3 regions of the Marinococcus sp. LNHM4E3-1 genome follow, and region 1 is predicted to be linked to each of the others. Evidence: predicted binding sites of a transcription regulator. Region 1 holds the regulator's gene; each other region holds the start of a gene.
What was found. Region 1 encodes LexA, which represses DNA repair genes until DNA is damaged. Its sites were predicted from a motif close to CGAACATATGTTCG; they were not measured.
Positions count from the first base shown of each region.

Region 1 (10,303 bases):
CGGAGAACGACTGGTGAAGCGCGCCGTCAAGCGACACGTCGTTGGAGTCGTACAGCACGACCAGGTTGCCGAGCTTCAGGTGGCCGGCGAGGGACGCCGATTCCGAAGCAACGCCTTCCATCAGGTCGCCGTCGCCGCAGAGCACGTAGGTGAAATGATCAACTACGGCGTGGTCGTCGGTGTTATACTTGGCTGCCAGATGGCGTTCGGCCATCGCCATGCCGGTGCCCATGGCCAGTCCCTGGCCGAGCGGGCCGGTGGTTGCCTCCACGCCGGCGGTATGCCCGTATTCCGGGTGGCCCGGCGTCTGGCTTCCCCACTGGCGGAAGTTTTTCAGTTCCTCGAGCGAGAGGTCGTAGCCGCTCAGGTGCAGCATGCTGTATAGAAGCATCGACCCGTGTCCGGCGGACAGCACGAAGCGGTCGCGGTTAAACCAGTCCGGATTGGCCGGGTTGTGGTTCATGGATTTGGTCCAGAGCGCGTACGCCATCGGCGCCGCTCCCATCGGAAGCCCCGGGTGACCCGACTGGGCTTTTTCAATACTTTCGATGGACAGCGTCCGAATCGTGTTAATTGCTAACTGTTCTGTGCTAATTGCCATGCATATGTCCCTCCACTGTATGTATTTTTGGGTGGAAACCCGCACTTATGAGTTGACCCCGCGGGAATTTCCGTGTTCTAGTACGCTTTTATGATAAAGGTTTTAAAACGATTACACAAGCGTGTTAATAGAGAAAGAAGAAAATCAAAAGGCCTGCTCTTTGTTAAGACCAGGCCTCTCTTTTATCTTAATGCCGGAAGCTGCGGTTCCGTCGTTTGACACGCTCGAGCTTACTTGGAGTTACATCCGTGCCCTCTTCATCCACCACTTTTACGTTTTCGAGCTGGTTTTTAAACGAGGAACGGAATTTACTTAAATATTCCTGACGCAGCGCCTGCTGTTCTTCTTGTTCTTCTGCAGTCAGCCCCGACGATTTTTGACGTTTGGCTAACTCATTAATCCGGTCAATTTTTTCTTTCGAAAGCATAAGTTGCCTCCCTTAAAATGGCGTTCCTTTTTTATTATATTAAAAACAGCGCCGTACCGCAAACAAATCACTGCGGTTCTATCTCCGCGCGCTGCTGTTCATATTCTTTATAACGTCGGTGCACCGTCGCTTTAGAAATATCATAGCCAAGGCCCCGGAGCGTCAGAGCGATATCTTTAAACGTCAGCTCCCGCTGTTTCAGCTTAACAATTTCTTCAATGGGCACCTCTATTTTCTTCCGGCCGCCGCTGCGGTTTAATCCGAAGTTTTCTTCCGGGTGGTACCCGTTTTCCACCGCCCGCTGCATCCCCCGCTTAATTTTAAAATTATGCAGCCGGCGCTGATGCTCTTCCACAATGGACAAAATTTCCATAATCATATGATCGGTATCCGCAATTTCGAGCTCCCCGTCATCCTTTACTGTATAGATGGACGTGCCCCTTTTCTGCAGCTCATGGAGCACGGCGATTTTAGCATTTCCGCGTCCAAGCCGCGTATCATCGGTAATCAGCAGTGTATCCGCCCCGGTGTCATCGAGGAGCTCAAACACACGGAGAAGCCCGTCCCGTTCCACGGAATAGCTGCTCTCCTGTTCTGTCACGGTCTGCTGCACCGCCCAACCGTTCGCTGCAGCAAGAGCCTCCAGCTCCTCCTGCTGCCTGGCAAGCGAGGACTGCTGTTCTTCTTTTTCCGTACTTACCCGGGCGTAAATGATGCATGCTTTCATTTGTCTGCGTTCCTTTCCGTTCGTGTTTTACTGTTCGGCAGCGTCAAACGAAACCGTTCGTTCCCACGGCTGTTCCTGATAGCCCGGCCTGTCCTTCAAAACCGGATGCTCCTGTTCATAGACGATTTCTGCCGGCCGGTCTGCTTCCGTGCCGCCCAGCGTGTCCGGAGTGATCGAAGCGTCCGCTGAATATACCAAAAATAAAAGCGCGAATGCAAATAAAGCAAGCATCGTCCAGTCCGTTGAAGTGAAGGTTTTGAGTTTATTCATATGCATGTTCCCCCTGAATGAGAATGTATGTTCTTATATTCATTCAGTATACCAGAATACCTGTTCCCGTCAACAGAAATATTAGAACGGGTGTTTGCGTTTTTGTTCCCCTCATGCTATACTTTACTCAGAAAAATTCCTCAAAAGGAGGTGCGGAGATGAAGCTATCCAAGCGCCAGCAGCAAATTCTTGATTATATAAAAGAAGAAGTAAAAGAAAAAGGCTATCCGCCTTCGGTCCGGGAGATCGGAGAAGCCGTGGGGCTCGCCTCGAGTTCAACGGTGCACGGGCACCTCGCCCGTCTTGAAAACAAAAATTTAATCCGCCGCGACCCGACTAAGCCGCGGGCAATTGAAGTGCTTGAGCTTGAAGACCAGGGCAGCGAGCCGATTCACGAAAGCAAAGCTGTGTACGTGCCGGTGATCGGTAAAGTCACGGCCGGGGAGCCTATCACTGCGGTGGAAAATGTAGAAGAATACATCCCTCTTCCGGAGCGCATGGTGACCGACGAAGAACAGGTATACATGCTTACCATTCAGGGGGACAGCATGATAGAGGCCGGCATTTTTGACGGGGATCTTGTTGTCGTTCAAAAACAGCAGACCGCTGATAACGGCGATATTATTGTCGCTATGACCGATGAAATGGAAGCAACGGTTAAACGGTTTTATAAAGAAGAAAACTTTATCCGCCTGCAGCCTGAAAATGCCACCATGGACCCGATCATTTTAGAAAACTGTACGATACTCGGCAGAGTCACCGGCGTTTTCCGCACCATCTTTTAATCACATAAACGGGGCTGTCCCAAAAATAGGACAGCCCCTTTCCTATGCGCAAAAAAAGAAAGAAACCATCCTTCGATGATATGGTTAAGTCACGACACTCTCCATACGACAAGGATGATTTCTTATGTTTACCGATGATAACACACAGAGCTTCCCGATACCAACAAGCCTGAAACCCATGATCCCCGAGGGGGATCTGGTCCGGATCGTCAACGACACCATTGATCGGCTGGCCGAGCGGTTTGGGAGTCCCCAAGCTTCTTCGGCGGGACGCCCGGCCTATCCACCTCAAACCATGACCAAAATCGTCATCTATGCCTATGCCCGGGAATGGTATTCGGCCCGGGCGATCGAACAGGCCCTGCAGGAAAACCTCCGCATGATGTGGCTGGCCGGGGGCCTGACGCCCAACTTCCGGACCATCAACCGATTTCGCTCCGAACAGATGCAGGAACGCATCACGCCGCTCTTTCACCACGTGGTTCAGGAACTGCTCGACGAGCAGTTGATCACCGGGGAGCATTATTTTCTGGACGGGACCAAAATCGAAGCGGATGCCAACCGGTATACGTTTGTGTGGCGCAAGTCCACCGTCCGGTATGACCAGCGCCTCCAGGAGAAATTGGCGGTGCTCTGGCAGGAAGTGGCCCCTTTTCTTTCCCTGCCCGACGGGCAGGAACGGATCGACGCCGATATCCTCCGGGCGGTGGCGGTCCAGCTGGCCGGACGCCAGGAGAAGGCCGGGCCGCGTCAGGCCGACGCGGCATCACCCGAAGAGCGCCGGGAAGCTAAAGCCGAGGAAAAGTGGTGGCGAAAGCGTCACCGTCAGATCGAGCGGGATTATCTGCCGCGACTGGTCAAATACGAGCGGTACCTGGCTACCTTCGATGGGCGGAACAGCTTTTCGAAAACCGATCCGGATGCCACTTTTATGCGGATGAAAGACGACCACATGGGTAACGGCCAGCTGAAACCGGGGTACAATATCCAGATGGGTACGGAAAACCAGTACATTGTCGGCTATACGGTGCACCCCAACCCGATGGATACCCGGTGTTTGCTTCCGCATCTGACGATGCTGGACGAGCGGCCCCTCCCGTTTCCGGGCCAAATTATTGCCGATGCCGGATATGGCAGTGAACCCAACTACCTGACCCTGATCGAGGAAGCCATTCCGTTTTTGATTCCATACCCCCGCATGCGCCAGGAGCAGACCCGGGCCTTTCAGCGGGCCATCCATCCGGTGCAGAACTGGACCTATGACGAACAGGACGACCTGTACTGGTGCCCGAACCACCGAAAAGTGCGGTTTCAAGCCTATGAGCGACGCACCGACCGCTATGGCTACCAGCGGGACCTCAAGCGGTATGAAAGCGAAGACTGCAGCGACTGTCCGTTGAAACCCCAATGCACCACCGCAGAAGGCAACCGACAGGTCCGCATCAACCCGGTCTATGAAGAGGGCAAGGCGATCGCCCGCCGGGCGTTAACGAGCGACGAGGGAGCATCCACCTATGCCCGGCGCAAAATCGAAGCCGAAAGTGTTTTTGGGCACTTGAAAGCGAACCGTCGCTTTCGTCGGTTTGCCCTGCGGGGCACCGCCAAGGTGACCACGGAATTTGGATTATTGGCTGTCTCCCATAATCTACGGAAAAAAGCAGAAACCACAAAAAAAGAAGCCGGAGAATCATCTCCAGCTTCCGCTTAAAAGAGCCATCATTCGATTTTTGGGACAGCCCCGTTTCTATTATGCCCGGCACGCAAGCGTCCGGTACGACGTAACAATTTTATTTCCTTCAACATCTCTATCCGTAATCACTATCACTGTGGCTGACGTAATATTTTCCTGTTCGATAAATTCAAGCCCCCGGTGCCAGAGCCATTCATACACCGTTGTCATGTCTACGTTCAGTTCATTTGTCCCCAGCGCTTCTGCCGTAATCTGCATCGACAGCAGCAGCTGGTCGCGCTCAAAGATGTGAAGCACCGGTCCATTAAAATGTTCAGACTCTCCCGGGCTGCCTTCATACGGTCCGTGGTAAAAGTCAAGCAGGCGTGCCATCACGATTCCCCCTTTAACGACTTCGGCGCCGATACGTGCCTGAAGTTCGTTTTTCTATTGGTGAATTGTGATTCCTTTTCCCTGCACCTTTGCTGCTAAACCCGAATTTCTTCCCCGTCTCCTGAAAGGTTACTGGTCGAGCCACTCTTTAATCTGCTGCTTATCGTTATCATCAAGGTTGCCTTCTTCAATCCAGTAATTCATCAGCTTCATCATGCCCTGCTTGGAGAGCCCCACCCGGCTGCTGTCGGATGGATGGCTGCTGATGTCCGTTTTTCCGTATTGGTAAATGGATACGTACGGCGCCTCCGCGTGGTTTAAATTGTGAAGATCTTTCTTTTCAAAATGCAGCATTTGTATGCCCCTTTCTATTTTCCGGAATGTTTTTTGTCCCTGCGTCTGCCACAAAAAAGAGCCTCCCGGGAAGGAAAGCTCCGCTTAGCGTTTGTTTACATGGATTTAGAATACGGTTTGTGACAGATCGAATGATCGATGGTTTCATCGGGTTCACCGCTGTACACACAATCGCAGGTATCTAATACGTAAGTATGCTCTTTGGCGTGAATGACCTGACTTCCCTGATGAAATAACAGTTTTTCATCGGCCGGCTGAAAATCACTCATCGAATGAAGCACCACTTCATAGCCATCGGCGTATTCAATCACCTTGTAATGAATTTCATGACCGTCACTGCTATAGGTCACCTGCGGCTGCGTTCTGCATTTGAATTCCACTAAAGCCACTGTCATCCACCCCCTCCACTTATTTATACCACAGTTTTTTCGGTTCGAGAAGACACCCGGCCGTTTTTTTCCGAAAGAATTTCCTTCCCAAATGAGTGAAAACCGTTTCTCTCTCTGCCTGCCGGAAAAGAAGCCTTTAGCCATTTTCTTCTATATAAATAAAAACAAAAAGCACCCTCTCAGCTCGAGGGCGCTTCGAAATCTCTCAATAAATTGTCGTACGTTTTGTTTATTTCTCCGTCCGTCACGTCCTGCACGGTAATAACAAGACGCTTCCTTTCCGCCGGCGCTTCCTGTTTCAGATAATCCAGGCCGATGCTCCACAGCCAGTCTGGTACGTTTTCTTCCTTTAAACTCGCTTCGGCTGCCATCGCTGAGGTGGTCACCTGGACGAGCAGCACGAGTTCTTCGTCCTTATACACTTCGACTGATTCCCCGGCAAAATGAAGCGGGCGTATGCGGTAGCCTTTCAGCCCTTCCTGGGAAAAATCCGCTTCCTGTGTCATCATCATCCTCCTTTTATTCGATTACGACTGTTCCTGAAGGGCACTGCTTCCTTCAAGCTCTATGCTTTTCTGATCCGACCGGGTGATGTAGGCCTGTCCGCCAAACTGAAACCCTTCCCGGGTGTAAAAATATAAATCCAGCGCAGGAGAAGCACTGTCGAATGCCTGGTGGAAAAATTCCTCGTTGTCGCAGTCTGTAATGGAAACGGTCCAACGTTCAAGCGGTCCACCGCCTGCCTGAAGGTGACCTTCATTTACCTGAATAACTTCATTTGTGGAGACTGTTTTAACAGCTTCTAGTGCTAGTGTCGGCATCGCGTCCTCCTGAATTTCATTCTTTTAAAAGGGCGGCTTGTATAAAACCGCCCGCGGGATGCGTTAATTTCTATTCGTCTACCTGCCGTTTGTATTCTTCATAAAGCTCGCGGCCTTCTTTTGTGATTTTAATACCGCTGTAAACCGCCTGGTCTTTTTCTCCGGAGGCATCGTCATACGTAACATATCCATGCTCCGCAAGCTCCTGAAAACGATCCTGCTCGATTTCATCCACCGGCGACCATTCGGCGCCGATTTCCCCCCGCTCGACTCTTCCGGCCAGCTGGGCCATTGCTTCTTTTCTCGGACTCATGACTTTCTCTCCTTTCCAATCTTTGAGCATCTTTTCACAGCTATAATCCCCGAATTCGCACGTATTAAACGTTCCCCCGATTTCCGGTTTTCGTGCATATAAAAAAACAGGCGCCAGCTTCCGCTGTCACCCGTTGTCATACCTGCTTTATATCTGCACCAGTTCATCAAGACCATCGAGGTGGCAATGCTTCTTCCCGCCGCCTTCAATGTTTTTAAATTGAACGATCCCCTGATACTCTGCTTCTTCAGTTTTGAACCGTATACTGATGCTGTTTCGATTGATAAACTCTTCGGAAAACTCCTGTTCTGCATTATAAATGGCCATCGTCCAGGCGCTTTCCCCGATCCGGTCCGGATCGGACGTTTCGAGATACAAGTATGCAGACTCAAATCGCAGCTCCGATTCGTCGAGTACAATTTCGTTAATTTCCTGGGTTTCCTGTTTCATTTTTGTCGCCCCTTCACTCTAATAGGTGCTGCATGTGCCGGCAGAAGTCCCGGCTTCTTTTTATGCTATTACACCTCGACGCCGGTTTGAAACCTCGGAAGAGCAGCAGCCGGGCTTACTTCTTCCATTTATGAATGACGTAAAAAGCCACTGCCGGGGTCGGAAACTGTGTTAATCCCCACAGACCCCACTTCCATTTGGCTTTGCCCTGCTTTTCGGCTTCCCGGTAAAGCCACCAGGCCTGAAGCAAAAGCAGCGGAGCCAGCAGCCAGGCGGTATTTCTTTTTTTGTTCATCATCATCTTCCTCTCTGACAAAGACTGGGAGGTGCTTTATTCATTATACTACGCCAATGCCTTTAATACTCCCCCACCCAATAAAAAACCGGACTTCCTGGAAAAAGTCCGGTCCCCTTGTAAGTAATAAAAAATATCCCCCGGTCCGGTCCCGGCCTGAACGAATCATGTTACATATTGTCCTTCTCTTTCCACTGTTCGTTTAACACCGGCAGGTCGCTTACGACAGATATGATTCGTTCATTTTCCCGAAAATCCCGTATGCCTTTCAGCAATTCCTCTTCAGTGTTAAAAATATGCTTTTCTTTAGCCGGAAATTTTTCCCTAATGTCTTCTTTAGTCCCTACGAACACTTCATTTCCTTCTTCATCGATCACATAAGAAAATTGAGAGATAGCGCATGCTCCTTTCAACTTCTGTTCCGCCCAAAGCATAACACTCCTCCGCCCTATTGCATAGGAAACAAACATTACCACCGCGGTATACAAGCGACACCCTTTTGAAATTACATTAACTCTGCCCCGGTACACATGTATATAAAAAGAAACAAAACGGATATCGGAACAATTACATCACTACAAATAATTATTCCACACAACATATTGTAGTGTATATTTTAAAATACATAAAACGTTCGAAAACACTGAGCACCCTTCATTTATTATCAGCAGACGGATGGTTAATATAAAATATATGTGTTTCCGTGAAGCGTCATTGTTTCCTGGTCAAATGGCATATAAATCCTGTCGTACTTCGGGGAAAACGAGCTGTCATCAAGCGCGTGGATGTCAAAGACAAATCCGTCATCGGTTTCCCAGGTCAAACAGTGCAAAAGACTCCCCTCATCGCTTAACAGTACCTGCACATAACGGACATGACGGTTGACATACACGGTAGCCATCGTTTATCCCCCTCTCCTTTATAATACTTCAATTTCAAGTAATAAAGTACTATTATTTTTCTAAAATTACAGAATTTATTTTCTGGTTCTTTTAACCTGATCCAGCATTTTTTTACCGCTGTATATATTCCGTTGTCTTATGTGTTGATACAAAGCGATATATTTTACTACACTCGATTGTTTTAAACTACGCCTATTGAAATAAAGTCACAAAAAAAGCCCGGAACATATCCGGGCTACAACTGTTGTTTTTATTCTTCGATATAAGGAAGCAGAGCCTGCTTAAATAACATTGATGCCTGTTCGTCATTAAAAACAGTGCCTGTTTCCGTTTCCCATCTGCAGGTGTTCAAGTCCTTCAGATAAGCACTGCGGGGACGGACGTCGCTGACGTTGTAGGCAGAGTCGTTGATACGGATTTTAAAGCTCATTTCCAGAAAGCCTTTGCGGGTGAACACCTCGCCGGTCTCAATAATAAGCTCAGAAACGCCGTAAAAATATTTTACATGCTTGTTGCTTTTTACTTTTTCCACTTTTAAATCCGACCGGCCGTTAATGGTTCCCATTAATTCATCAAACATGCCTGTAAGCTCCTCGGAGCAGGCGCGTATGCTTTCCATCTGTTTTTCTTCCTCCACGGTGGACGCCTGTTTTTTATTCTGGCGGGCCGTGCTTGATAATTGATGAATCCAATCGTCCATGTAAGACTCCTCCCTTTAGCGCAGAAATTTCATTTTGCTGTTCACGTCATCGTCAAGCGGCGCGTAGGCCCCTTCGATGTAGTGCCACTTAATCAAGAATTTTGAGCGGACAAACTTTTTCTCGCGCTGCGTCTGCAGCAGCTTTTCCCCGTCTTCATCTTCATCGAGCTCGGCTTCAATTTCGTGTTCGATCCATATGCCCATTTCATCGATGGAATCGATTTCGACGATAATAAACTTTTCCATCGTTTTAGGCGCAAGAATCAATTGCAGAACCTTATCTTCTTTAGCTATATCTGCGAGGGCGATTCTAACATTTTTTCCTATTGAATTTCGAAATGACATATTTACCTCCTGGGGGGAAATTTTTTTAAGCTGCTGGTCAGTAGCCGGAAGCATCGAATTCTTTTAGAAGATTTTCATAGGGAGTAATCAACTTGCCGTTATCCAGATCTTTTTCTGTAATTACCATCCGCTGGCGGTCGCCGGGATCATTTTTCTCCAAATAATCGACCCCGGTGTCCCACAGCCAGTGCAGCAGGTTCGCTTTATCCGGCCGGTGCGGCGACTCCACTGCCCTATCAGTCATCTGAATAAGCAGGGCAAGCCCGTCAAAATCCATTATTTCTATGGAATGCGAAGCGTTCAGTGCGTTCGGGAAAAACGGACGGTATTCAGGATGGTTATAATACGTGTCCATAAAAATTCCTCCTTTAAAGCCGGCATGTTCATGGAAAAAGCACCCCGGGCGGGATGCTTTATTAGTACTTGCTAATTTTCCCCTGGCCTTTAATAACAATATTTCCTTCTGCTTCTTCATCGCCTGTTTTTGAGGCTTTGCCTTTTCCTTCATACTCCACCAGGCTGTTATCCTTAATCCGGAACTCGTTGCCCTGATCCGAAAACAAATCCATGCCTCCGGTAAAATTAATCAATTCCGCCTGCCATGTATTGTCGTCTTCGATCGTCAATATGCCGCTTTCTATCGGGATTTCTCCCCGTTTATCGCATGTTATAAATTGGAATTCCAGTTTTTCCATTCCTATTGTCCTCCTCCATATGCTGTGCGACAGCAAAGCTTTCATCTGCCATTCTTTCTATTCCTGTCTTTCCCTGTTGTCGCCGGATTAAAAACCGCGATCGCCTATTTTTGTGATGAAACTACAGTTTTTTTGCCCAGACGATTGTGTCATGGACAGCCTTGGCC
Region 1 covers NZ_JBQLID010000001.1:391,312-401,614, reverse strand. Annotated here, with positions in the region: gene tkt (transketolase) at 1-601, opposite strand, end outside; gene ACTRXI_RS02050 (DUF896 domain-containing protein) at 789-1,028, opposite strand; gene ACTRXI_RS02045 (YneB family resolvase-like protein) at 1,096-1,755, opposite strand; gene ACTRXI_RS02040 (hypothetical protein) at 1,783-2,025, opposite strand; gene lexA (transcriptional repressor LexA) at 2,184-2,810, shown strand; gene ACTRXI_RS02030 (IS1182 family transposase) at 2,935-4,518, shown strand; gene ACTRXI_RS02025 (hypothetical protein) at 4,558-4,872, opposite strand; gene ACTRXI_RS02020 (hypothetical protein) at 5,002-5,280, opposite strand; gene ACTRXI_RS02015 (hypothetical protein) at 5,322-5,621, opposite strand; gene ACTRXI_RS02010 (hypothetical protein) at 5,795-6,121, opposite strand; gene ACTRXI_RS02005 (hypothetical protein) at 6,143-6,436, opposite strand; gene ACTRXI_RS02000 (hypothetical protein) at 6,507-6,749, opposite strand; gene ACTRXI_RS01995 (hypothetical protein) at 6,897-7,199, opposite strand; gene ACTRXI_RS01990 (sigmaY antisigma factor component) at 7,315-7,494, opposite strand; gene ACTRXI_RS01985 (hypothetical protein) at 7,538-7,663, opposite strand; gene ACTRXI_RS01980 (hypothetical protein) at 7,665-7,928, opposite strand; gene ACTRXI_RS01975 (hypothetical protein) at 8,174-8,395, opposite strand; gene ACTRXI_RS01970 (hypothetical protein) at 8,647-9,096, opposite strand; gene ACTRXI_RS01965 (hypothetical protein) at 9,112-9,441, opposite strand; gene ACTRXI_RS01960 (hypothetical protein) at 9,479-9,796, opposite strand; gene ACTRXI_RS01955 (hypothetical protein) at 9,858-10,136, opposite strand; gene ACTRXI_RS01950 (hypothetical protein) at 10,258-10,303, opposite strand, start outside.

Region 2 (10,303 bases), 230 kb from region 1:
GCTCGGGGATATTTCTTCGCTGCTCGGTATGCTTGCAATCAATATCGTGACCATCAACGGGGTGGAGGGCAACCGCCGGGGGCTGCTTCTGCGCTGCGACAGCTTTGACCGCATCCAGCGGCTTCGCGCCATCCTTGATACGATTCAGATCATTTCCGTGCGTAAGGTCAAACAGCCGGGGCTTCGCGAACGGCTCGCTGTCAGGCACGGGCGCTACATTGAGCGCGATGCCGATGACCGGAAAACGTTCCGTTTCGTTCGTCCGGATCTCGGACTCCTCGTCGATTTTATGGCCGAGCTGTTCAAAAAGGATCGTCATTATCTTGTCGGTATCCGGGGGATGCCACGGGTTGGAAAGACCGAATCGTTGGTGGCCGCGAGCGTATGTGCCAATAAACGCTGGACGTTTGTGTCATCGACGCTTCTGCGCCAGACGATGCGCACCCAGCTCGGCGACGACGAACGAACAAACAGCCACGTGTTTATTATCGACGGGATTGTCACCACGATGCGTGCGGCGCGGAAACATCGCGATCTGGTGGAGGAGATCATGCGGCTGCCCGCAGTCAAAGTCGTGGAGCATCCGGATATCTTCATCCGCGAAACGTCGTATACGGCGGATGATTTTGACTGCATGATTGAGCTCAGAAATGATGAAAGCCAGGTGATCTCGTACGATACAGTGGATTCCGGCTTTTCGTCGTTTGATATTAGTTAACGCGAAAGAGGCAGGTGAGCCGTTATGGCAGAGTTAGGACCGTACCTTCGCGGTGAACGCGAGCGCCAGGGAGCAAGCCTCGAGCTGATGCAGCAGCGCACGAAAATCCAGCGAAGGTATTTGCAGGCGATTGAAACCGGTGATTACGGGGCGCTGCCGGGGGCTTTTTATGCCCGGGCGTTCATCCGCAGCTACGCCGAAGCGCTCGGCCTGAACGCCGAGGAGGTTTTCCAGCAGTATGGCCATGAACTCCCGGCGCCAAAGCAGCAGCCGACAGAGATGCCGTCGCGGGCGTCAAGACAGCAGACGCGAAGCAGAAGCCAGCAGAAGCGGCCGCAGCAGAAACAGAAAAAAACATCCTTCCTGCCCTCTATTTTTGCGCTTATTTTTCTTCTTATCATCGGGGCAGGGATCTGGGTGTTATTCCAGAATGTAAGCAGCGATACAGAGACCCAGCAGCAGAGCAACGAAGGAACCGGCGTCCAGTTTGAGTCCGGGTCTCCGGAAGAAGACAGCGGAGCTGCAGAGGAGAGTGCAGAAAGCACTCCGGAAAACAACGGGGGCTCCGGCGGGGGAGAAGACGAAAATGCTGAAGAAGAGGAAAGCCAGGACACCGATGTGCAGCTGGAGGAGACCTCCTCGGACGGAGACAATTCGTCGTACGACGTGATCGGGGCGGAAGCGTTTGAGCTTACGATGAGCTTCAGCGGCAACTCCTATGTGGATATAACGGATGCAGACGGCGAGATGCTCGATATGTTTGCAGAGCAGGCCGAGGGAGATGAGCTTGAAGAAACGTACGAGGCAGAAGAAATCACCGTCAATGTCGGCAACACGAACAACATGGAGCTGACTGTCAACGGCCGGGACTTTTCCTATCCTTCAGATGGCACCCAACAGGTTATTACGTTTACGGCAGTGTCAGAAGAATAAATCCGGCCTTCGCTTCTGAAATGTTCAGAACGAAGGCTTTGCTTTGCCATAAACAAATTGTGCGTTTTGTTCCATGAGAAAAAAAGATATGTGATACAATATGAAAGACTGGAATGTGGACGGAACAGCACGATTTGCAAGTAGGAGGACGCCCATGAACTTACCTAATAAAATTACAATTGCCCGTGTGTTGATGATTCCGTTATTTGTGATCGCCGTTCTGGTGCCTTTTCCGTTTGGCACCTGGCCGGTAGGGAATGCCGATCTGCCGGTGCATCACTTCATCGGCGCGGTCATCTTTGCGATCGCGGCCGGCTCCGACTGGCTCGACGGCTATATTGCAAGAAAGTACAGCCTGGTGACCTCGTTTGGCAAATTTCTGGACCCTCTCGCGGACAAGCTGCTCGTTACGGCGGCACTGCTTGTGCTGATTGACATTTCCATGCTTGCGTCCTGGATGGCCATTATTATTTTAAGCCGCGAATTTGCGGTTACCGGCGTCCGGCTGGTGGCTGCCGGGGAAGGAAACGTTATCGCAGCAAGCGGACTCGGAAAATGGAAAACCACATTCCAAATGGTTGCTATCGTGGTGCTCTTGCTTCATCACTTTCCATTTTCCTATGTCGGCTTCCCGGCGGGTGACGTCCTCATGTGGATTGCTGTTATTTTAACCATCATATCCGGCGTTGATTATTTCTGGAAAAACCGCGCCGTGATTATGAAGACGATGTAAGCTGTATCGGAGGAACGTGTAATGAACGCTGAAATTATTGCAGTAGGAACAGAGCTTCTGTTGGGCCAGATTGCCAACACGAACGGCCAGTATTTATCGAAGGAATTAGCTTCCCTCGGGGTGAATGTTTTCCGCCATACGGTGGTCGGGGACAATGAAGCCCGGATGCATGAAGCCATCGGGGAAGCCTCCGAACGGGCGGATATCGTCATCCTGACGGGTGGTCTCGGACCGACGCAGGACGACATTACGAAAGACGTGGTGGCCGGCTTTACCGGCCGGAAGCTGCTCGTGCACGAAGCATCAGCGCAAAAGATCAGGGACTATTACGACCGTACGGGCCGGGAGATGCCTGCGTCCAATATGCGCCAGGCACACTACGCAGAGAACAGCACGGTGTTTTTTAACCAGAACGGAATGGCCTGCGGGATGGCGGTCGAAGAAAACGGCACGCATTACGTTTTAATCCCCGGGCCGCCCCGGGAAATGAAATCCATGTACAAGTATGACGTTGAGCCTTACGTGGCGGCGCTTGCCGGCAGCGGCAGGCTCGTTTCGTCCCGGGTGCTCCGTTTTTACGGCATCGGGGAATCCTCGCTCGAGGAGGAGCTGCAGGATTTGATCGAAGCCCAGACGAATCCGACGATCGCCCCTCTGGCCGGCGACGGCGAAGTTACGCTCCGGCTGACGGCTGCTGCCGCGACGGAAAACGAAGCCGTGAAGATGATTGACGGCGTGGAGAAGCAGGTGCTTGGCCGTGTCGGGGAGCATTTTTACGGCTATGATGACGATTCGGTCTTTAACCATACCGTGGATGTACTGAAAGAGCGCTCCCAGACGATCGCTTCGGCAGAAAGCCTGACCGGCGGCTGGTTTGCGAAATCCATCGTGGATATCCCAGGCGCCTCGAGCGTATTTCAGGGCTCGGTCACGACGTATTCCAAAGCGGCCAAGCAGCACATTCTCGGCATTGACCGGCCGCTGCTCGACGAGGAGGGCGCCGTGAGCGCAGCCTGCGCAGAAGCAATGGCTGAAAAAGTGAAGGAAAAATTCAACACCGACGTCGGTATTTCATTTACCGGTGTCGCCGGGCCGGACCGTGACGAAGGGAAGGAGCCCGGACTCGTCTGGATAGGAATTTCCGGACCGCAGGGAACGATCTCAAAACAAATTCACATCGCCGGCACCAGGGATCGTGTCCGCTTTATGGCTTTATATGAAGGGTGCCGATTGTTATGGAAAGAAAAGGTGGTAGAAAATGACAACATTCAATGATTTTCAAATGAAGGACGAAATTAAGCAGGCTGTACGTGAGATGGGCTTTGAAGAGCCATCCCCGGTGCAGGAAAAAGCGATTCCCGATGCCCTCGAGCAGAAGGATCTGATCGGACAGGCGCAGACCGGTACCGGTAAAACGGCAGCGTTTGGCATTCCGATTTTAAATAAAGTGACCGAGGAGCCGCACGTGCAGTCAATTATCATTACTCCGACCCGCGAGCTGGCCATTCAGGTATCGTCGGAAATCCAGAAGCTCTCCAAGCATTTAAACATCCGTTCGCTGCCAATTTACGGCGGCCAGTCGATCGGCCATCAGATTAAAGCGCTCAAGCAGGGCGTGCAGATTGTCATCGGTACGCCGGGCCGGGTGCAGGATCATCTTCGCCGCAAAACGCTGCAGCTCGACAAAGTTAATACTGTCGTGCTCGACGAAGCGGACGAAATGCTCGACATGGGCTTTGTGGAAGACATTGAAGCGATTTTAAAACAGGTGAACGTCGACCGGCAGACGCTGCTGTTCTCAGCGACGATGCCGCCGGCGATCCGCAAGCTGTCGAAAAAATACATGGTGGACCCGGTGACGGTATCCATCAACAAAAGTGAAGTAACGGCGCCAAACATCGAGCAGTCGTACTTTAAGGTGCTCGAGCGCAACAAGCAGGATTCGCTCTGCCGGATTCTTGACGCGCGCGACCCGGACCTCGGCATTATTTTCTGCCGCACGAAAAAAGGTGTGGCGGATCTGACGGAAATTCTGCAGGCAAGAGGCTACCTTGCAGACGGGCTGCACGGGGATCTGACCCAGCAGCACCGCGACGCCGTTATGAACAAATTCCGCAATGGGGCGATCGAATTTCTCGTCGCCACAGACGTTGCCGCACGCGGCATTGACGTTCAGAATGTAACGCACGTGATCAACTACGACATTCCGCAGGATCCGGAAAGCTACGTTCACCGTATCGGCCGTACAGGCAGAGCCGGCCGCAAGGGCGAAGCACTGACGCTTGTGACGCCGCGCGAAATGAAGCACCTGCGTTCGATCGAATCGGAAATTAAAATGTACATTCCGTCGCACCGGGTGCCGACCATCGAAGAAGTGGTGGAAAAGCAGCAGGAAGCGTGGAAGCGCCAGATCGCCTCGCAGATGGAGGAGGAGTCGGAGCTAAGCCTCTTTAATGAGATTACAGATGAGCTTCTAAACGAATATGATCCGAAGGACGTCGTCCGCTCGCTGATGAAGCTGAACTTTGCCTCCACGGTGAGCGAATCCGAAGAAGGCAGCGGCTTCGGTGAAACCGGCGGCGCCCGCGGTATGACAAGATTCTTTATCAATGTCGGCCGCAATGTGAACATGACGCCGAAAATACTGATTGAAGAAATTTCGAACGCGGTCGGTATTCCCGGCAAGTCGATCGGCAAAATTGATATTTTTGATAAATTTACCTTTGTGGAAGTACCGCAGGACAGCGCACCGTTTGTGTATGAAGCCCTCCGGCACGCACGCATTAACGGCACGCGCGTGAACCTCGAGCCGGCGAAGCCTCGTCCGGCCCGTCCGAACCGGAACACGCAGCGCCAGTCCCAGTAATCCGTTCGCTCTTCAGCGGCAGCCGCCGCTGAAGAGTTTTTTTACCGTCAGCCTGGCAGCGGCAGGGCGTTTCGGGCAAAAGAAAAAACACGAATAAATGTTCGCATATCTGTTGGCAAACCGGACAAAAAAAGATATAATGTAGAAAGCAGGAAAACAGCGGGAACGCTTCCTGAACAACAGCAGGCATGTATGGATACGTTCTTCGTGGGGAAGAGAGTATCTGTTTAATAGTATATATCCTTGAAGGAGAGATAAGATGAACGAAAGAAAAGCCGCATTGGATCAAGCACTGAGCCGCATCGAAAAACAGTTTGGCAAAGGGTCGATCATGAAGCTCGGCGATCAGACCGACCGCCGCATTTCCACCATTTCCACCGGCGCCCTGGCCGTAGATATTGCCCTCGGGGTCGGCGGCTATCCGCGCGGACGTGTCGTGGAAATTTACGGCCCGGAATCCTCCGGTAAAACGACAGTGGCTCTGCACGCCATTGCTGCGGCCCAGCGCGACGGGGGCACAGCAGCCTTTATCGACGCGGAGCACGCGCTGGATCCAAGCTATGCACGGGCTCTTGGCGTTAACATTGATGATCTGATTCTTTCCCAGCCGGACACGGGCGAACAGGCACTTGAAATTGCCGAAGCGCTTGTACGAAGCGGCGCAATCGACATTCTCGTCATTGATTCTGTAGCTGCGCTCGTGCCGAAAGCAGAGATTGAAGGCGAAATGGGCGACAGCCACGTCGGCCTGCAGGCACGTCTGATGTCCCAGGCGCTGCGGAAGCTGTCCGGGGCGATCAGCAAATCGAACTCGATTGCCATGTTTATCAATCAGATCCGTGAGAAAGTCGGCGTCATGTTTGGCAGCCCGGAAACAACTCCCGGCGGCCGTGCGCTGAAATTCTACTCCTCGGTGCGTCTTGAAGTGCGCCGGGCAGAAACGCTCAAGCAGGGCAACGAAATGGTCGGTAACAAAACGAGAATCAAAGTGGTGAAAAACAAAGTAGCACCGCCGTTCCGTCAGGCGGAAGTGGATATTATGTACGGCGAAGGCATTTCGCGCGAAGGTTCCATTCTCGATATCGGTGCTGAGCTCGACATCGTGCTTAAAAGCGGCGCATGGTACTCCTACGAAGGCGAACGTCTCGGACAGGGACGGGAAAACTCGAAGCAGTTCCTGAAGGAAAATGAAGCAACGGCCGCGGCGATCGAACGGAAAATCCGCGACCATTACAAGCTCGACGACATCCAGTCCGAACCGGAAGAGCCGGAAGAAGAACCGGAAGCTCCGGCGGAATCCGGACTGCTTGCTGAAGAGGAAGAAACAGCAGATACGAACCGTTAAATCAACGCCAGGGCGCCGGAATTCCGGCGCCTTTTTTCATTCGGAAAAAGGTCCGGGGGGAGCAGCAGCGCACGGAACTCCTGCCGGGCGGGCAGAGAAAGCAGGAGGACAGGCGGGAAGAAAACGGTGTCAATCCCTATAAAAACAGGGATTCCTGCCAGTGAGCTTTCTTGACAGCGCCATGCGGTAAAGATACAATAAAGAAGTGGAACGTTTGTTTTGTTCCGCACTTCGATGAGCGTATTAATTCGCAAGCAGAACAATGCGGACACGAAAAAGAATCATCAATGCAACTTTCGCAACAACCGAAAGTGAACAATCAGATAGCAAGAGGAGGTGACATGTATGAACACTGCAATCATCTCCATTTTGCTTGTTATCGGTGCATTGATAGTTGGTTTGATTGGATATTTTGTCCGAAAAGCGATTGCCGAAGCGAAATTCAAAAGCGCCGAGCACGAAGCCGGCCAGATTGTGAAAGAAGCTGAGCGGCAGGCAGAGACAATCTTAAAAGAATCGCGGTTGGAAGCTAAAGACGAAGCACATCAAATTCGGGCAGAAGCAGAGAGCACTCTGAATGAACGAAGAAATGAAGTTCAAAAACAAGAAAACCGCTTGATGCAGAAGGAAGAGACCCTTGACCGAAAAAGTGAGACGTTGGACAAAAAGGAAGAATCCTTGGAGCGTAGAGAGGAATCTCTCTACGAAAAACAACAACAGGTTGAGGAAAATAACAGCAAAGTGGAGGAGATTCTCGCCAAACAACAGGAGGAACTTGAACGTGTTTCCGGAATGTCGCGGGAGGATGCCAGAGAGCTGATCCGCCGCGAGACCGAACAGGAGATGGAACACGAAACGGCGCTTCTGATCAAAGAACGGACAGAAGAGGCCAAACAAGAAGCCAACAAAAAAGCGAAGAATATTTTATCCCTCGCCCTGCAGCGCTGCGCTGCCGACCATGTCGCCGAAACGACGGTGTCTGTGGTGAACCTGCCAAACGATGAAATGAAAGGGCGGATCATCGGCCGCGAAGGACGCAACATCCGGGCGCTTGAAACGTTAACCGGTATTGATCTTATTATCGATGATACCCCGGAAGCTGTCATTCTCTCCGGCTTTGATCCGATCCGCCGCGAGGTGGCGCGCATTGCGCTTGAACGCCTCGTGCAGGACGGCCGCATTCATCCGGCACGTATCGAAGAGATGGTCGAAAAAGCACGCCGGGAAGTGGATGAGTTCATCCGCGAATACGGCGAAGAAGCAACGTTTGAAATGGGCATCCACGGGCTGCATCCGGATCTTATGAAGATTCTCGGACGCCTTCACTTCCGGACAAGTTACGGCCAGAATGTGCTGAAGCACTCGATGGAAGTGGCGCATTTGACCGCGCTGATGGCTGCCGAACTCGGGGAAGACGAACAGCTGGCCCGCCGCGCCGGACTGCTTCACGACCTCGGGAAGGCCATCGACCATGAAGTCGAAGGAAGCCACGTGGAAATCGGCGTCGAGCTCGCTAAGAAATACAAAGAGCACGAGGTCGTCGTCAACAGTATCGCTTCCCACCACGGGGATACCGAAGCGACCTCTGTGATTGCTTCCCTCGTCGCGGCCGCAGACGCGCTGTCCGCGGCCCGGCCGGGAGCACGCAGGGAGACGCTTGAAACGTACATCCGCCGTCTGGAACGGCTCGAAGAGATTTCGGAATCCTTTAAAGGAGTCGAGAAAACCTTCGCCATCCAGGCCGGACGCGAGGTGCGGATCATGGTGAAGCCGGACGTGGTGGACGACCAGCTGGCACCGCAGCTGGCACGCGACATCACGAAACGGATCGAGAGTGAATTGGATTATCCGGGACATATCCGCGTAACGGTGATACGGGAGACCCGGGCAGTAGATTATGCAAAATAAAGCGGTGAGTGCCACCGCTTTATTTTTTTATGCTTAGATGCATGAAGAAAGGAAGACATTTATATGAAATTTTTATTTATCGGCGACATCGTCGGCGCTCCAGGACGGAAAATGGTGGAGGAGTATCTGCCGCGCTTAAAGCGCAGGTACCAGCCGACCGTTACAATCATGAACGGCGAAAACGCGGCGCACGGCAAAGGCATTACCGAAAAAATTTACAAGCAGCTGCTCGAAGCAGGCGCGCAGGTGATCACGATGGGCAACCATACGTGGGACAACCGGGATATTTTCGAGTTCATTGACGATGCCAAAATGATGATCCGTCCGGCCAACTACCCGGCGGGAGTGCCTGGCGAAGGCATTAAATACCTTCGTATTAACGACCAGGAGGTGGCAGTCATTAACCTGATCGGGCGGACGTTTATGGGCAATCCGAATGACGATCCGTTCCGGAAGGCCGACGAGCTTGTAACGGAGGCGTCCGCGCGCACCAACTTTATTTTCGTAGACTTTCACGCTGAAACGACGAGCGAGAAGCAGGCGATGGGCTGGTTTTTAAGCGGCCGGGTGAGCGCTGTTGTCGGCACCCATACCCATGTGCAGACAGCCGACGACCGAATTCTCGACGGCGGGACCGCCTTTTTATGCGACGCCGGCATGACCGGGCCGAGCGACGGCATTCTCGGCATGGAGCGCGAAGCGATCATACGAAAGTTTCAGACGAATCTGCCCACCAAGTTTGAAGTGGCCGAAGGGCGGGAACAGTTAAATGGAGTCGCTGTGAAAGCGGATCCGAAAACCGGAAAAGCGATGACGATTGAACGCATCCGCATTGACGAATCCCACCCATTTTTCGAATAAAAAAGAATATTTAGAAAAAAGCAGGAATCTGGCCCTTCTTTCATGAATTATGCCTAATACAATGGCGTTACCATTGATCCTACGCAGGGAGGTACTAGAAATGGAAGTATTAAAAGTATCCGCTAAATCCACTCCAAATTCTGTCGCAGGTGCCTTAGCCGGAGTTATTCGTGAAAAAGGAGCCGCAGAAATCCAGGCGATCGGGGCCGGCGCGATCAACCAGTCCATCAAGGCGATAGCCATTGCCAGGGGGTTTGTGGCGCCGAGCGGCATCGATCTGGTCTGCATTCCCGCTTTTACCGATATTGAAATTGACGGCGAAGAACGAACGGCGATAAAATTAATTATTGAGCCCAGATAGACGTTTTTCGCCGCATCCGGCGGCGCCCAGGCGCTGCCGGCAATTCTATACATATCACCGGCCGGTGGTACTTGGAGACGTCCCTGCGGCGTCTTTTTGTATGCCGGCAGACCATGAGAGGAGAATACCAATGAAACAACTGATTCAGACGCTAAAACGCATCGACCGCAAGGGCTACAAAGCCTATAACGATATTAAAGGGACCCACGAGTTTTCGGATTTCAAGCTGCATATGGACCACGTGCAGGCCGACCCGTTCGCCAGTCCCTCCCGTGCCCGGGTGACGCTTTCACGCAAAGCGCTCGACCTCGGCCCGGAGGTCGAGGAAAGTGACGCGCGCCGGGTGGCGGCCATCGACTTTTTCGCCCTTGTCATGCAGCAGGAGCTGAGCAAACAGAAGGGCAAGCCCGGCATTATTATCGACGGCCCCGGCCAGGAAATGATCGACCGCACAGCCGTGAAGCTGTCGAAGGATCACCTCGAAATCCGGCTGTCGATCCACCTGCCGGCGAGAGGCCGTACGATCCAGGGGCAGGAAGCGATTGAGCGGCTCACTAAACAGCTGCCGGAGGCGGTCC
Region 2 covers NZ_JBQLID010000001.1:164,790-175,092, forward strand. Annotated here, with positions in the region: gene ACTRXI_RS00830 (DUF3388 domain-containing protein) at 1-718, shown strand, start outside; gene ACTRXI_RS00835 (RodZ domain-containing protein) at 743-1,651, shown strand; gene pgsA (CDP-diacylglycerol--glycerol-3-phosphate 3-phosphatidyltransferase) at 1,806-2,384, shown strand; gene ACTRXI_RS00845 (competence/damage-inducible protein A) at 2,406-3,659, shown strand; gene ACTRXI_RS00850 (DEAD/DEAH box helicase) at 3,643-5,250, shown strand; gene recA (recombinase RecA) at 5,510-6,595, shown strand; gene rny (ribonuclease Y) at 6,941-8,503, shown strand; gene ACTRXI_RS00865 (TIGR00282 family metallophosphoesterase) at 8,567-9,364, shown strand; gene ACTRXI_RS00870 (stage V sporulation protein S) at 9,465-9,725, shown strand; gene ACTRXI_RS00875 (ABC-ATPase domain-containing protein) at 9,826-10,303, shown strand, end outside.
Region 2: the regulator LexA is predicted to act here: its motif matches at 5,341-5,354, upstream of recA (recombinase RecA).

Region 3 (10,303 bases), on a different contig from region 1:
CGTCCCGGTACGCTGGAAAAATGGGGGATTGGCTACGAGGAAATGAAGAAGCAAAACCCTGAAATTATTTTGTCCCGGGTTTCGGGATACGGCCAGACCGGCCCTTACAGCTCAAAGGCTGGTTTTGGAACACCAGGAACGGCCTTCAGCGGACATACAGGCATTTCCGGTTTCCCAGACCGTCCACCGGTAAGCCCTGCATATTCCCTGCTTGATTACATTACTGGGATTTATATTGCTCTGGCAACTGTAAGCGCTCTCTACCACCGTGATGTTAACGAAGACGGAGAAGGACAGTCGATTGATATGGGCTTATACGAGTCAATGTTTCGTATGCTGGAATTTCTGGTAGCTGAGTATGATCAGAATAATAAAGTGCGCGAGCGCAGCCCGGGGCTGTCCGGTCATTCCAGCCCAGCAGGGACGTATGGTACCAAAGACGATAAATTTGTCGTATTGGTATGCAGCACAGATTCTACGTTCGACCGACTTGCAGAAGCGATGGGCAGAAAAGATATGCTGGAGGATGATCGTTATTATACTAACGCAGTGCGTCTCGAGCATGACGATGAGGTGCAAAAAATTGTTTCGGGCTGGATAAAAATTCATACCCAAAAAGAGTTAATGGATAAGTTGGATGAATATGGTGTGCCGGTCAGTCCTATTTATACAATAGAAGACATTTTCAACGACCCCCACTATCAAGCCCGGGAAAATATTGTGGAGATTGAACATCCACGCCTCGGCAGCGTTAAGATTCCAGGAGTAGTACCGAAATTTTCGAAAACGCCTGGCAGTATTCGTCACCGGGCCCCGGATTTGGGAGAGCACAATGAAGAAATTCTGGGAGAAGGTCTTGGGTTGTCTGAAGAGGATATTCAAAGCTTAAAAGAAGAAGGAGTGATTTAAATGGCAGAGACCAGATACCCTGACTCAATCGAACTGTGTGAAGTTGCTCCCCGGGATGGTTTTCAGGCCGAAGATGAATGGATTCCTACAGAGAAAAAAATAGAGATAATCCGTAAGTTAGCCGAAACGGGGGTTTCCTCCATGGAAGTGACCTCTTTTGTGCATCCTAAAGCGATTCCACAATTAAAAGACGCTGAAGAGGTGGTACAGGCTGTCCAGGACATATCCACGATGAAAATGAGGGCATTAGTGCCTAATGTAAAAGGGGCAGAACGAGCCATTGGCGCAGGCATTAAAAAGTTGAAGCTGATGCTGTCAGCGACGGATTCCCATAGCTTGTCGAATGCAAATGCTACGGTGGAAGAAGCTCAAAAAAAATTGGAACCAATCGCAGAGCTGGCAGAAAAAGAAAAAGTAACCGTTGGTGGATCGATTTCAGTAGCTTTTGGCTGTCCGTATGAAGGAAGAGTAACTGAAAAGCAATTATATCCAATACTCAAGAGGTATCAACAAATGAATGTTCAGGAAGTGTCCCTGGCAGATACAACCGGTATGGCAAATCCTAAACAGGTACATCATATGCTTCAGGATTTGCAGGCTGCTTTTCCCGATATGACATTTTCGATGCACTTGCACAACACAAGAGGGCTTGCGTTAGCTAATATGGCTGCGGGCATGGAGCAGGGAATACGTCGTTTTGACAGCTCAATAGCAGGGCTGGGGGGATGTCCCTATGCGCCGGGAGCTACTGGAAATGTCCCTACAGAGGATGTAGTGCATATGCTGGAGGAGATGGGGATAGCAACTGGTATCAACCTTGAAAAAATTATTCAGACTGCCAAAGAAGTGAAGAATATAATAGGTCATGATGGAGGCAGTTATATGCTTCAAGCCGGACCTAATTCCCAATTGCATGATAAAGTAGAATCGCAAAATAAAGTAAATTAGAAATTTAATGAATAAAAGTTGAAAAACCTGTGGAAAAACCCGTATCATTTGATGTAGATACGGGTTTTTACGTATGGTCAGGTCGCATACATAAGGAGGGTGAAGACTGATGGAAGACATACGCCAGCTCGAGGAAGACCTGCTAAAGCCAAGTATCCGGCGGTCGGCTGTGGAAGTGAGCCGGCTGCTGGCAGAGGATTTCCAGGAAATCGGAGCATCCGGCCGGATTTTTACCCGGGAAGATGTGATTTGTGGTTTAGAGGAGGAGCGCCCCGTCAATAGAACGGTGGCTGACTATAAAACAAAACCGCTTTCGGAGCATTTATACCTGGCAACCTATACCGTAACGAGCGAGCTGGGGACTTCGCTGCGCAGCTCCATATGGCGGAAGACGGCCTCCAGCTGGGAGCTTGTTTTCCATCAGGGGACGCCCAAAAAAGCAAACCAGCCATAGAAGCAGAACACAATTGCTATTTTCGGCACGAGTGCAGTCAGCCTGCAGAAGGGCAGTAGAGGTGAACAATGTGGAACTATTCCATTACCATTTTTGGACAACAGAGGTAGAAGAAACAGAAGCTTTTTACAGCAGTCATGGATTTGAAGTAGTAGGGCGCTTTGCCCTGGAAGATTATCGTATTAAACGGTATGATCCGCCGATTGGGTGGGATGACTTCCGTCATAAAGGGTTAACGTTCCGGATGATAGAAATGAGTCTCGGCCAGGTGAGGGTCACCTTTGGCGCAGGAAGAATGGATACGTTCGGCTACTTTGGCTATCGTGTAAATGGGGAAGAACATGCCGGTATTCTTCGGCGTGCAAAGGAACATGGATGGGGGATCAACAAAAAAGAAAGAAGAACCTTCCTACAGCCGCCTACCGGGCCGAAGATTCAGCTTGATTGGGCGGAAGAGCTTCCTATTGGAGGAAAAGAGAAGGTGCAGTCTGTCCTCATTACCAGTCCCGAGCCTTATGATTCACACGACTGGCTGACCGTTCTGGGTGCAGAAGCGCTAGTGCCTGCCTGGGAGGAAAAGCGTGCCTTCGAACTTGAAAAAGTAGTTATTCAGGGAGCGGAAGAGACGGAGACTGTGCAGGATCCAAACGGTGTCTATCTGGAATTCCGTCCTTAATGGAAGGAAGAACAGCATGATGAAATATGTAATAGGGATGATTCTGGGGTTTGCGTTGTTTACAGTAAAGCCGAGAACGGCAAAAAGCAGGGAATAGGGAGCGAATACATCTTGGAGTCGTCATTTCGTCAATTAATTATTGTTATTTTAGCTATACTATCGGCTGTGCGTCTGGTCTTCTTTTTTGTGCTGGATCAGCCTCTTATCGATGCCATGATGCCGCTTGCGTTCATGGTGTACTGGATGCTCATTTTATCAATAGCGGACAGCAGACAGCTGTGGAGTGCAAAACGCGAACTAATTACCATACTGGTGGCAACGGCGCCGGTATTGATTGTTTCATTTATCGGGGTCGTAATGGAAGCTCACGAAATCTTTCTTCCGCTGTTTACGAATTCGATGCTTTTAATGGTTCTTATGCCTATTGTTTATAAGTACGGGTTGAAACCAAACGGTTCTGATAAAAAAAACTAGAGGAGACCGGATAATGGTGTTTCGAGCGAAAGGAAGCAGACTGCTGTCCGCCTTTGCGGTCATAGCTATTGTGCTGCTGGGGTATTCTATTTTTCAGGCTCTGTTTATGTATGATGGAGGGCCGGGGACCATCCTGAGAGCTGTAATTGATGCGGTTATTATCATTTTAGTGACACAGATTGTATTTTTCACAAAATATGAATTGCACGAAGAGCATCTGGCAGTCCACGCCTCTCTTTTAATCCGGCTGCGTATTCCTTATGACTCTATTCAACGGGTGGAAGAGGTGCCCGGATGGATTAAGGGGGCAACCCCGGAAAGGCTGAAGGTGATTTACCAGGAGGGAAATCGTCATCAGCATATTGCACCGAAAGACGAAGCATTGTTTCTGGAGAAACTGGCTGCGAAAAACAAAAATATTGAAATGCCAAAAGAAGGACGGTTCACGCGGTGAACGGTCCTTCTTCATAATTTGTCGTAAAATTTACGAAGGAAATAGAACCCAATAGAAGCTAAAACCATTCCGGCAATAATTATCGTTACGATAAAAAGCACTGTAGGCACGAATCTTCCTCCCTTCGCTGCAAATTCCTGCTGTTATAGGTATTTACCCCGGGAGGCATAACCGCAAGCATCTTTATTTGAACAGCGGGGCCTAAAGGATCTTGTTCAATAAATATAAAAAAGCACTGGCTTAAAACCAGTGCTGAATGCCGTTAGCATTAATTGCTTTGGCCGGATATTCCGACGGTAGTAACAAGCGTTTTTATTTTTTTCAGATTTGGACCGACGACCTGATATCTTTTGTCGTCCGTAACAATAATAGTAATGGGAACGAATTTTTCGTTTAATGCACCGAACTCCTGGTTCGCCTGTGGGTCATTGACGATATCTTTTTCAATAAAAGAAATACGGTTTTCCTGAAACCAGCCTTTTACTTTAGCACAGGAGGAGCAGTTTGGCTGGGTAAAAATCTGAACTTCATAATTCATATATATTCCTCCAATCGGGTGTGGGTGTACCGCGGCGCCTTTGTATTTATACGATTATGATAGTATACCAAAGTGCCGGAGAACGCAATGGAGAGGACAGAGGGCCAGGCCGTAGAATACTATTGAATAAGAACGTACGTTTGTGAAAAGAGGTATTGTCCGCTATAATAGAAGGAACAGAAAACTGCGCGTATAAGGGGGCGTAGGAAATGAAGCAGGAGGAACAAAAGCTCCGGAAGATTATTCATATTGATATGGACGCTTTTTTTGCAGCCATTGAACAGCGCGACCAGCCCCGTTTACGGAACAAGCCTCTAGTAGTCGGAGGTTCTCCCTGGTCAAGAGGTGTCGTGGCTACATGCTCCTACGAAGCGAGGCCGTACGGTATTCATTCCGCTATGTCTTCCTACGAAGCCTACCGAAGGTGCCCGGAGGCCATTTTTATTAAAGGGAACATGGAGAAATACAGAGAGGTTTCGCGTGAAATTATGGCCATCTTTCATGACTGCACAGATTTGGTGGAGCCTCTTTCCCTGGATGAGGCTTATCTCGATGTGACAGAAAACCACTGGAACCTCCCGTCCGCTACGCTCGCAGCTAAAGAGATACGGAAAAGAATTTATCAAAAGACCGGTCTCACTGCCTCTGCCGGTGTTTCATATAATAAATTTCTTGCAAAGACGGCTTCGGATTATGATAAGCCGGATGGTCTGACAGTTATTACTCCAGACCGGGCGGATGCTTTCGTAAAGGCTCTTTCCATTGGTGATTTTCGCGGAGTGGGAAAGGTAACCAAACGAAAATTTGATTCACTCGGCATCGCAACCGGGGAAGACCTGCAGCAGCTGAGCGAAGCAAGGCTCGTGGAATTGTTTCATAAGCAGGGTCATGTTTTTTACCGTCAGGCCCGGGGAATCGACGAACGTCTGGTGAATCCGGAAAGGGAGCGGAAATCGCTCGGAAAAGAGACGACGCTTTCGCAGGACCTTCTGCTTGTGCAGGATATGCTTCCAGTCATTGAAGAGCTGCTTGATCAGGTGCTGGCCAGGCTGAAAAAGGACGGCATAAGAGCCAAATGTATTGTGCTGAAAATAAAATTTGCTGATTTTCAGCAGATAACCCGCCGGTCCACGCTCGAGCACCCGAGCAATGATCGTGCGGAGCTCCTCGAGGCTCTGCGTCTTTTACTCGAGGAAGGGGTCTCCGGGGGAGATCCTGTCCGGCTTCTGGGAGTTACAGCTTCGGAATTTTACGGTCCGGGAGAAGTAACGGGAGGTCGTGGCAAGGTTTACAAAACAGTTAATTACGAACAGCTGCGTCTATTTTAAAACGCAGCTGTTTTAGTTGATTAACTGGAGAAGACGCCGAAGAAGAAAATAGCTATCAAAGCTAAAAGCATAACTATAATAAAAATGAGAAGCGTCAGTAACAGGGCAAACACTACAAATGCCCCGAACGCTTTACCGCCGGAGAAGCCGGCAGCGGCGGAAATTAAATTCACCTGGGTGACAATAGTCCAAATAGAAGCAGCGGCTGTGAGAACCCCGGCGATGGCTGTAAGCATCGTAGCCGTGTCATCATTGCCCGCAAGTTGTCCGATGTATAGTAAACAAATGAGGGGGAAAATGATAGCCTGCGGAAAAAGGGAGAGTCCGTAAATAGTCCGGGCTTCCCGGGCGTTCATACTGCCCTGGAATATCAAAATAACGAGCTTTAGGATCAGTCCATTCAAGTAAAAAGTGACAATTTGAAATATAAGGAACGCGGCGATAATACCGGTTGCTGCCAGAAACGTAAAAAAAGCGGAATCCGTTTCAAGCGGTGCCGTTTCCCGGGTGTTTTGTGCAAAGGCCTGAGACATTCCGGCAATGATAACGATCCAAAGGGCGGTGGAGTGAAGCTTTGGATGATCGCTTAATTGCCGGTACGTTTTTCGGGGTGCAGTAAGCAAAGCTGACAGCTGCCTGGGATTCATAATGATCATTCCCCGCTTTCCTTAATGTATCTTTTTTCCATCTAATGTTAGTGTACAATAGTTTGAAGAAAGAAAACAGGTTGTATAAGGAGGTTGGGCCGTGAATGCCAGGCTATTTTCTATTTTAGAAACACTGGAACTGTTTGACGAAATGAAATCCATTCAGCGTGCTTCATTAAAGAAGGATGGCGACCGGGAGAACGACGCAGAGCACAGCTGGCATTTATGCATGTATGCCCTGCTTTTGTATCGGGAGGTTGATCCGGATATGGACATTGCGAAAGTAGTGGAAATGCTGTTGATACACGACCTGGTGGAAATATATGCCGGCGATACGTTTGCGTATAACGAAGAGGGTAAAAAAGATCAGGAAGAAAGGGAATGGCAGGCAGCGGAAAAGATAAAAAGCAGGCTTCCGACTGAGCTCGGGCGTTGGTACATGGAAAGATGGCGTGAATTTGAAAAGGAAAAGAGTACCGAGGCAGACTTTGCCCGTTCGCTTGACCGGATGCAGGCTATGGGACAGAATATTTTTACCAACGGAGCTTCCTGGAGAAAAAACGGTGTCCGGCCGCAGGACGTGGAGAACCGGGCACAGACATGGAAAAACAGCAGCCCTGCTGCAGAAGAAATTTTTGCTCATTGGTGGCATGAAGCGTTAAATGAGGGGTATTTCACAAGCGAGGATTGACTAGAGCAACGTTCAACTAACACCCCGGAAATATCTTATGGTACAATTTTCCCAATGTGATATTTAGAAGGGATGGAAGAGATGTCGACGATGAGCAGTGCGGACAAAGTCACTTTGTATTATAAAGAAGCGGGCCAGGGATATCCTGTTATTTTTCTGCACGGACTGACTGGAGATCACACGATGTTTGAACGTGAAATGGATCAGTTGAAAGACCAATTTCGCGTTATAGCACTTGATATGAGAGGGCACGGCAGGTCAGACAAGCCTGAAGCATATACATTGGAAGATCATATACAGGACGTACTGCACATGATGGATGAGCTCAGTATTGAATCAGCTCACCTGGTCGGTGTTTCAATGGGGAGCTATATAGCTCAGGGTGTAGCTGTTGAAGCTCCAAAAAGAGTGGCGAAACTTGTGTTAACAGCACCGAAAGCACATGGAAAAACGTCTTCCACGGCGCGCTTGTTTGCTGAGCATGAAGCCGAGCTGAGCGGTCTTTCCCACCGTGAAAAACTAAATAAAGCCTCGATGTATATCTATCATGATATTGGCAAGGTACAGGATTGGTCAAAGCAGATCGAAGACCGTGCTGTCGAGCTGAATGCCGAAGAAGAGCAGGCAGCGTCTGATGCTTTAAAGGGGTTTGACTTCCGGGACCAGCTTCCTTTTGTAGAAGCGGACTCACTTGTGATCAGCGGAAAATACGACGGCCTGAATCCGCCGGAATACGGGAGGGAAATAGCTGATCTGATTCCTTCGTGCCGGTTTGTGGAATATGAACATTCGGGTCACGGCATAAACGTTGAAGAGCATGAACGATTCGTAGAAGAAGTCAGAGAATTTTTGAAATAAAGCCGATAAAAAGAGCAAGAGCACGTTTACTAAACGAATCGGCCTGCTCTTTTGCTCAGAACGCCGGAGAGCCGCTGTGATTTTCAATTGAAGAGGCAGATATTCAATTGAGTCGATAGAAATAATGGTTTTTGAAGGGTTTAAGCTGTTTTTAAGGTGTGAAAGGTTTGAAAAGCTATTTCCCAGATTAAAATTGTTATAAAATAATATTGATTTTTATGTGGGATATGTTATCATATGGAATATGAAAATAATTAAGAGGTGATGAAAGCATGGCTGATCGTAAAAATGTACAAACAACCGGTTCAGGTGCTCCAGTAGGAGATAACCAGAACTCGTTGACAGCAGGCACCAGAGGTCCCACTCTTATTCAGGACGTACACCTTTTAGAAAAACTTGCTCACTTTAACCGCGAGCGCATTCCTGAGCGTGTCGTTCACGCAAAAGGCGGCGGTGCTCATGGTGTATTTGAAGTGACAAACGATGAAATTTCTAAATATACCAAAGCTGATTTCTTAAGCGAAAAAGGCAAAGAAACACCAATGTTCATCCGCTTTTCCACAGTGGCGGGCGAATCCGGTTCAGCGGACACAGTACGTGACCCGCGCGGTTTCTCCGTGAAATTCTATACAGAAGAAGGTAACTACGACCTCGTAGGTAACAATACGCCAATCTTCTTTATTCGTGACGCTATTAAATTCCCGGATTTCATCCACACACAAAAACGCGACCCGCAGACGCACCTGAAAGATCCGGATATGGCATTTGACTTCTGGTCCCTTTCTCCAGAGTCGCTGCACCAGATCACGTATCTGCACGGTGACCGTGGTATTCCGGCAACGTGGCGCCACATGAATGGCTACGGCAGTCACACATTTAAGTGGGTCAACGACCAGGGAGAAGCATTCTGGGTAAAATACCACTTTGTCAGTGATCAGGGCGTTAAAAACCTTGACGAGCCAACAGCAAATCAAATAGCTGGGGAAAACCCGGACTATCATACAGAAGATCTATTCAATGCTATTGAAGCAGGAGATTATCCTTCCTGGACACTGTATGTACAGATCATGCCTTATGAAGAAGCACTCACGTACAAATGGGATCCGTTTGATGTAACTAAAATCTGGTCGAAGGAAGACTATCCACGTATTGAAGTCGGCCGTATGACATTAAACAAAAATCCTGAGAACTACTTCGCAGAAGTAGAGCAGGCTGCGTTTTCTCCGGGACACTTCGTACCTGGCATTGAGGCTTCTCCAGATAAAATGCTGCAGGGACGTCTTTTCTCTTACTCCGACGCTCACCGTTACCGCGTAGGGGCGAACCATGAGCAGATTCCGGTTAACAAACCAGTAAGCGGGACAAACAACTATCAGCGTGACGGCTTTATGCGTACAGATGACAACGGCGGCGGTTCGAAAAACTATGAACCGAACAGCTACGGTGGTCCTACTGAAGACGCGGCAGCAGAAATCAGCCCGTTTGATGTAGAAGGCAAGGTTGCAAGCACACCTTATCCTGACGACGATCACTACACGCAGGCAGGCGACCTGTACCGCATGATGAGCGAGGACGAAAAGCAGCGTCTCGTTGATGCATTTGTGGGCCACATGAAACCAGTCCGCAAGGATGAAATTATTAAACGTCAATTAGAAATCTTCTACAAAGCGGATCCAGACTACGGACGCCGCATTGCAGAAGGACTCGGCTATAAAGTACCGCAAGAAGAAGCGTAAGCAGTATCACCGTTTGCGCAATCACCAATTTTAATTTTATGCATCATCCACTCACAACTTGCACCCGTGCCTTTTCAGGCACGGGATTTTTTTATGAAAAAAGCCGGGATCCAAAGAAATTCTTCGGAACCCGGCTTATGCAGTGAAGTTTCAGCGCCTCTGTTTATATTTTGAAAAGAAAGACGAAAATGTTTCAGCACGTGGTATGATAAAGACAGATGAAAAAATGCATCGTTTAAGAATTCAGCATGTATGTAATAGCTTCCGCAACGCCGTGCTCGTCGTTTGTGCCAACAATATGGTCGCTAATGGTTTTGACTTCATCCACAGCGTTTCCGATAGCGACGGCATAGCCGGCTGTTTTTAGCATACTGATATCATTGTAATTGTCTCCGATGGCGGCAGTATCTTTTAACGGTACAGCAAGCTCTGTAGCAAGTCTTTCAAGCGCAAGCCCCTTCGAAGCTCCCGTATGTTCAACCTCAAAATTATGATCACCTGAAGTAACGAGGGTTAAATCTTCCCGGTTTTTAAAGTGGTCAATGCCTGTCTGGCGCTTTTCTTCGATGAAAGAGACCGCCAAAATATTA
Region 3 covers NZ_JBQLID010000002.1:136,336-146,638, forward strand. Annotated here, with positions in the region: gene ACTRXI_RS02760 (CaiB/BaiF CoA transferase family protein) at 1-909, shown strand, start outside; gene ACTRXI_RS02765 (hydroxymethylglutaryl-CoA lyase) at 910-1,857, shown strand; gene ACTRXI_RS02770 (nuclear transport factor 2 family protein) at 1,967-2,311, shown strand; gene ACTRXI_RS02775 (hypothetical protein) at 2,373-2,987, shown strand; gene ACTRXI_RS02780 (hypothetical protein) at 3,099-3,461, shown strand; gene ACTRXI_RS02785 (PH domain-containing protein) at 3,475-3,915, shown strand; gene ACTRXI_RS02790 (glutaredoxin family protein) at 4,184-4,453, opposite strand; gene dinB (DNA polymerase IV) at 4,663-5,781, shown strand; gene ACTRXI_RS02800 (YIP1 family protein) at 5,802-6,437, opposite strand; gene ACTRXI_RS02805 (HD domain-containing protein) at 6,529-7,119, shown strand; gene ACTRXI_RS02810 (alpha/beta fold hydrolase) at 7,201-7,977, shown strand; gene ACTRXI_RS02815 (catalase) at 8,250-9,713, shown strand; gene ACTRXI_RS02820 (Cof-type HAD-IIB family hydrolase) at 9,949-10,303, opposite strand, start outside.
Region 3: the regulator LexA is predicted to act here: its motif matches at 4,583-4,596, upstream of dinB (DNA polymerase IV).